2 regions of the Caldimonas taiwanensis NBRC 104434 genome follow, and region 2 is predicted to be linked to the other one. Evidence: predicted binding sites of a transcription regulator. Region 2 holds the regulator's gene; the other holds the start of a gene.
What was found. The regulator sigma-54, encoded in region 2, starts transcription at its own class of promoters, with help from an activator protein. The targets are predictions, from matches to a motif close to TGGCANGNAANCTGCTTT.

Region 1 (3,408 bases), on a different contig from region 2:
TTCCCCCAGCCCACCCCGGTCCACGGATGGGCGGCGATCAGCGCCAGCGTGTTCGACCAGATCGCAAACCGCGAGCTACTGATGTCGCCCCCGCCCTCCAGCCGCGTCTCGCCGTAATAGGCTGCGCCGCCCATCTCGCCCCAGGCCCACAGCCCCAGCCACCATGCCGCCAACGCCGCCGGCGCGGCCCAGAACAGGCGCCGCCCCCCCCCTGGCAAGCCACGGTCCAGCGCTGCCCACAGCGCCAGCCCGGCTAGGCCCAGCATGCCGGTGCGCGAACTGCTGAGCGCCACCCCCAACGTCAAGGCCAGCATCGCCGCCCAGGCCCCCCCGGAACGCGCCCGCGTCGGCAGCAGCGGCAGCACGCACAAGCCCAGCAGCATCAGCGAGGCCAGATGATTGGGCTGGCGCAGGTTGCCAAAGGCCCGACCGGCGGTGGTGGGCCGGGCGATCCAGACCCCGTCGGCCCAGGCCGGGGCGAAGTACTGCACGAGGGCCACCCCCACATTCAACAGGGCCGCAAGCAACACGCCGCAGGCCACGCCGCGCCACACCGCTTGCGCCGACGCCTGCATCCGTGATGCTGCGGCGCCCAGCCAGCCCCCGAAGGCCGCCACCGCCAGCGCTGCGGCCAGCCCGGCCCCGGCACGCGACCCCAGCACGGCCGCCCCACTGCCCAGCACCAGCGCCGCCAGCCCCCCGGCCCAGGCCAGCCGCGGCACGGCCGCGCGGTCACGCCCCAGGCGCCACGCCCCCCAGCCCATGACCACCCCCCAGCCGGCCAGCGCCAGGATGACGTTGTAAAACGATGAATACGGCGTTTGGCTCAGGCCGACCACCCACGCAGGCAGCAGCGCCAGGGCAAGCCAGGAGGTCACCGCAAAAGCGTCAGACGGATAAACCATGGGCGGGACTGTAGCGCCCGCAATGACACACCGGCTCGACCACCATCCGACGCCGCCCAGCCTCGCCCCCAATCCACCAATCTGGTCCTGGACCACCGATCCACTCTCGCCTGTCCCCAGTCATCCGCGAAACACTTATCGAAGACAGGCCAGACTTGCCTCGTGGAGCTTGCGCATCGATGCGGCAATAAAAACAGGGGCCGAAGCCCCTGGTTTTTCGAAGTTCAAAGCCCGAGATCAAGTGCCAGCCGCGCATCCTGCGGGATAGTAGCTGTCCTTCCAACCGTTGGGTCGGCTTGCAATCGTGCAAGTCCAAACGCCGTTCGCGTCGCGACCCAATCGAATGACGGCCCCATTGACACGGGGATTCGAATTTCGCAGGGTACACGTCAATGCGGTGGCAGAAGCACCCGTGTTATCTGGTGCAGTAACAGCCAAGGTGCAGCGTTCGGTTGTTGCCGTCAAGCCCATATTGTTATTGGTGAAAAAAACGTTGGGTCGGCCTTCGTTGATAGCCACCTCGTAATTCGTTTTACCGCCGCTGATTTCTGACAAGCCAGCAGCCACTTGGCCCCGAGCCACATAGTCCTGATACGCCGGCAGCGCAATCGCCGCCAAGATGCCGATGATCGCCACGACGATCATCAGTTCGATCAGCGTGAAGCCCTGTTGGGCCGCGCGCTTCATGGTGTGCAGTTGTTTCATACAGTCTCTCCAAAGAGGTAGGGGGGGTTGTGCGCCCCACACCATGCAGGCCCCGTGCCAGCCCGGCGGGCGGGCGCCAGCGTGATGAAATCAACGTTTTCAGGCCCAGGGGCGGGTTGGGGAGCGACTGGACGTGTCACTGCACACCCTCGCGCTGACAAAAATGGTCAGCTCAGCGCCGGATAGTCGGTGTAGCCTTCGGCCCCGCCGCCGTAGAAGGTTTTCACGTCCCAGGCATTGAGGGGGGCGCCTTCGCGCAAGCGGCGCACGAGGTCGGGGTTGCTGATGAACAGGCGGCCAAAGGCCACGGCGTCGGCCCGGCCTTGGGCCACCGCGGCTTCGGCCAGGGTTTTGTCGTAGCCGTTGTTGACGATCCAGGCGCCACGGCCGCCGGCGTGGCGGTAGGCGCGGCGCAGGGCGTCGAAGTCGAAGGGCCGGTCGGGCAGTTCACGCGGGCCGCCGGTGGCGCCTTCGATGAGGTGCAGGAAGGCCAGGCCCAGGGGGGCGAGCGCGCGCACCACGTGCTCGAACAGGGGCTGCGGGTCGGCATCGACGATGTCGTTGGCCGGGGTGATCGGCGACAGGCGGATGCCGGTGCGCCCAGGGCCGATGGCCTCGGCCACCGCGCGCGTCACTTCGAGCAGCAGTCGCGCCCGGTTCTCGATGGTGCCGCCGTAGGCATCGGTGCGCTGGTTGGCGCCGGTCTTGAGGAATTGGTCGAGCAAGTAGCCGTTGGCCGCGTGGATTTCTACACCGTCGAAGCCGGCTTCCTCCACGGCCGCGCGAGCGGCACGGGCGTAGTCGGCCACGAGCGCGGGCAGTTCGTCGATGCGCAAGGCCCGCGGGGCGGACACCGGCTGGAAGCTGCCCTGACCGTCGGGGCCGATCAGGTAGGTGCGGGTCTGGGCCTGCAGGGCCGAGGGGGCCACCGGCGCCTGGCCGTCGGGCAGCAGCGAGGTGTGCGAGACGCGGCCCACGTGCCACAGCTGGACCACGATGCGGCCACCGGCGGCATGCACGGCCTCGGTGACACGGCGCCAGCCGGCCAGCTGCTCGGCGGTGTACAGCCCCGGCACCTGGGCATAGCCCTGGGCCATGGGGCTGATGGCCGTGCCTTCGGAGACGATCAAGCCCGCGCTGGCACGCTGGGTGTAGTAGGTGACATGCAAGTCGTGCGGCACGCCGCGCGGGGCGCGGTTGCGGGTCAGCGGCGCCATCACGACACGGTTGGCGAGGAACAGGTCGCCGGCCTGGAGAGGATCGTACAGAGTGTTCATGGCTGCCAAGCGTAGCGGCAGCGCGCCCAGCCTGCAGTGAGCGCGGGGCCTGCAGGGGCTTGGCATTTCTGCTATGGGGCCGAGCCGCCCCCCAAGCTCAGAGCTCGAACACTTGCCCGGCTTCCAGATGGGCGATGCGGTGGCTGCCGTCCAGGGCGCGCACTTGGTCGGCAATGCGCAGCATTTCCCCGGGTTTGGCATGGGTGAGGTACAAGGGCCAGCGCGGATCGATGTGCTGCAACTCGCGGCGCAGGCTGCTGGGGCAGTGGTGCTGGCTGAGCGCCGCCAAGGCGCGCTCCTGGTCGCCAAAGGCGGTCTCGATCACGAGCATGCCGACCTGCCGGCCGGCCAGGCGCGGCCACAGCGCAGGGTTGGGGCCGGTGTCGCCGGTGTAAACCCACCAGCGCCCCGCAGCGGCGCCCACGCCGGCACATACGGCATAGCCTACGGCCGGCACGGTATGCCGCGCCGGCAGCACCTCGATGGTTTTGCCGCCGAGTTCGAGCCGCTGGCCGACTTCG
Region 2 (3,408 bases):
CCATAGGGTGGATTGAGCATCAGCGTGCGCGCCAAGCCCTCGCTCAGGCGCGGGGCCACACGCTCCAACACATCGCCACCATGGAATTCGATGGCATGGGCCACGCCGGCACGCTGTGCATTGCGGCGCGCGAAATCGACCATGCGAAACGACACGTCGCTGGCCAACACCGGCACCGTCGGCGCATGGATGCGGGCCTGCGCGGCCTGCTTCAGGGCCTGCCACTGGGAGCGCCCTTGCGCGGTGGCAAACGGCGCCAAACGTTCGAACGCGAAGCGGCGTGTGAGCCCCGGGGCGATCCCGCAGGCGATCTGGGCGGCCTCGATGGCAATCGTGCCCGAGCCGCAACAAGGGTCGAGCAAGGCGCCACCGGCCTCGGGCGTGCCACGCCAGCCGGCTGCCGCCAGCATCGCCGCGGCCAGCGTTTCCTTCAGCGGCGCATCACCCTTGTCCTGCCGCCAACCGCGCTTGAACAGTGGCTCGCCCGAGGTGTCGATGTACAGCGTGGCCTCTTGTTCGGTCAGATGCAGCATCACCCGCACATCGGGGCGCTGCCGATCCACGCTGGGGCGCTGGCCGGTGGCCTGGCGCATCGCATCGCACAGGGCATCCTTGATGCGCAAACCGGCAAAGTGCAGGCTGCGCAGCGGCGAGCGTTGGGCCGTCACGTCCACCTTGAAGGTCTGCGCCGGGCTGAGCCACTGCGACCAGTGCACCTGGCGGGCCAGGGCATACAGATCGTCTTCCTGGCGGTACGGGCCCTGCGCCAGCCGCAGCAGCACGCGCTGGGCCAGGCGGCTTTCCAGATTGAGCGTCATCACCGCACGCGCATCACCGCTGAGCGCGATGCCGCCACGTTCGATCGAGCCGTGGGTGTCGGGACCGAGCAAGGCCATCGCCTCCTCGGCCAACCAAGCTTCCACCCCAGCGGCGCAGGGCAAGAACAGGGAATAACTCACAAGGCCTTTCGCAAATTGGCCGGCGCGATCTTCAGCGCCTCGCGGTACTTGGCCACCGTGCGGCGCGCCACCTGGATGCCTTGCTCTTCGAGCATCTGGCTGATCTGGCTGTCCGACAAGGGGCGGGACGGATCTTCGGCGGCGATGAACTGTTTGATCAGCGCGCGCACCGCCGTGCTGGAGGCATTGCCCCCGGCTTCGGTGTTCAACGAGGAGCCGAAAAAGTACTTCAGCTCGAAGGTGCCAAAGGGCGTGGCCATGTACTTGGCCGTGGTCACGCGCGAGATGGTCGACTCGTGCAGGCCCAGCTCGTCGGCGATCTCGCGCAGCACCAGCGGCTTCATCGCGATCTCGCCATGGGTGAAGAAGTTCTTCTGCCGCTCGACGATGGCCTGCGAGACGCGCAAGATGGTGTCGAAGCGCTGCTGGATGTTCTTCATGAACCAGCGCGCCTCCTGCAGCCGCGCGCCCAGGGCCTGGCTGGAGGCGCTGCCACGCTGCTGTCGAAGGGCCTGCGCATACAGGTCGTTGATGCGCAAGCGCGGCATCACCTCGGGGTTGAGCACGGCCTTCCAGCCGCGGCCAGACTTCTGCACGATCACATCGGGCACGATGATGTGGGCCTCGGCCCGCGCAAACGGCCGCCCCGGCTTGGGCTCGCAGGCCACGATGAGGGCTTGCGCCTGCTTGATCAGTTCTTCATCGGCGCCAGTGGCGGCCATCAGCTTTTTCACGTCGCGCCGCGCCAAGGCCTCCAGGTGGCCCTGGCAGATCATCAGCGCGATGATCTGGGCCTCACTGCGCGGCAGGGCACGCAGCTGCAAACACAGGCACTCGGACAAGTCGCGCGCGCCCACGCCCGTGGGCTGCAGGCTGTGCAACCACTTCAGCGCGCAACGCAGCCGCTCCAACAGCTCTTGGCGGGCGTCCTCGTCCTGGCCGGCCAGGTGCGCGGCGATGTCCTCCAGCGAATCGGCGAGATATCCATCGTCGTCGAGCGATTCGATCAACACCTGCACTGCCGCGGCATCTTCGGGCGACAGGCGCATGCCGAGCAACTGCTGGCGCAAGTGGTCCTGCAAACTGATGCCGGGGCTGGCGCGCTCGATCGGGTCGAGCTCCTCGTCGTTGCTGCCGCTGCGGCTGCCCGGCGTCTCGCGGATGCCGTCGAAGTCGTCAGCCTCGGTGCCGTTTTCCCAATCGTCGCGCTCGGTGGCGCCGACCTCCAGCGCATCGAGCCCAGGCGCTTCGGCCGCCTCCAAGCCCTCGCCGGCTTCGGCCTCGGCCTCGCGCTGGCGGGTTGCCGGTGCCTCGGGCAGCAGGGACACGCCCGTCATCGGGTCGCCGTCGTCGTCCTCGGTGTCGAGGAAGGGGTTTTGCTCCAGCATCTGCTCGACCTCCTGGTGCAGTTCGAGCGTGGACAGTTGCAGCAAGCGGATCGATTGCTGCAACTGAGGCGTCAGCGCCAAATGCTGGGACAGGCGAACCTGCAGGGAAGGCTTCATGGCATCTTCCCGGGCTTACATGCGGAAATGCTCGCCGAGATAAACCTTGCGCACGTCGGGGTTCTCGACGATGTCGGCCGGCGTGCCCTGGGCCAACACCCGGCCTTCGCTGATGATGTAGGCATGGTCGCAGATGCCCAAGGTCTCGCGCACATTGTGGTCGGTGATGAGCACGCCGATGCCGCGCGACTTCAGGAAGCCGATGATGCGCTGGATCTCGATCACGGCGATCGGATCGACCCCGGCGAAAGGCTCATCGAGCAGGATGAAGCGCGGCTGCGTGGCCAAGGCCCGCGCGATCTCCACACGGCGGCGCTCGCCACCGGACAAGGACGGGGCCGGCGCATGGCGCAACTTCTCGATCGACAGCTCGGCCAGCAACTCATCGAGCTGGCGCGAGATCGCCGCCTCCTGGAGCGGCCGGCCCTGGGCATCGTGCTGCAACTCCAGCACCGCGCGGATGTTCTCCTCCACCGTGAGCTTGCGGAAGATCGAGGCCTCCTGCGGCAGATAACTCAAGCCCAGACGCGAACGCTCATGGATGGGCCGGCGCTCCACGCGGTGGCCGTCGATGCGGATCTCACCGGCGTCCACCGGCACCAAACCCACGATCATGTAGAAGCTGGTGGTCTTGCCCGCGCCATTGGGCCCAAGCAAACCCACGACCTCGCCGCTTTGGACCGACAGGTGCACGTCCTTGACCACCTGCCGCGCGCCATAGCGCTTTTGCAGGCCCCACACCTCCAAGCGGCTGCCCGGGCCCGACCGCTCGGGCATGCGCTGGGGCTTCAACGCGCCTCCCCCCGGCCGCCCCCCGAGGAGGGAGACAGCACGCCACGCACCCGGCCGTCCGGGCTGCCGTCGGAGGCGCCTTGCACATGGTAGGTCTCGGCCCCGTGGTCGTAGACGATGGTCTGCCCCACGATCTCGTCGGCCACATCGGT

Region 1: the regulator sigma-54 is predicted to act here: its motif matches at 1,653-1,670, upstream of CTA01S_RS16345 (pilin).

What each region holds. Positions count from the first base shown of each region.
Region 1 covers NZ_BCWK01000001.1:196,601-200,008, reverse strand. The annotation lists gene CTA01S_RS01020 (PglL family O-oligosaccharyltransferase) at 1-878, opposite strand, end outside; gene CTA01S_RS16345 (pilin) at 1,143-1,592, opposite strand; gene CTA01S_RS01015 (alkene reductase) at 1,778-2,887, opposite strand; gene CTA01S_RS01010 (MBL fold metallo-hydrolase) at 2,985-3,408, opposite strand, start outside.
Region 2 covers NZ_BCWK01000011.1:55,847-59,254, reverse strand. The annotation lists gene CTA01S_RS10835 (THUMP domain-containing class I SAM-dependent RNA methyltransferase) at 1-959, opposite strand, end outside; gene CTA01S_RS10830 (RNA polymerase factor sigma-54) at 956-2,464, opposite strand; gene lptB (LPS export ABC transporter ATP-binding protein) at 2,480-3,241, opposite strand; gene lptA (lipopolysaccharide transport periplasmic protein LptA) at 3,253-3,408, opposite strand, start outside.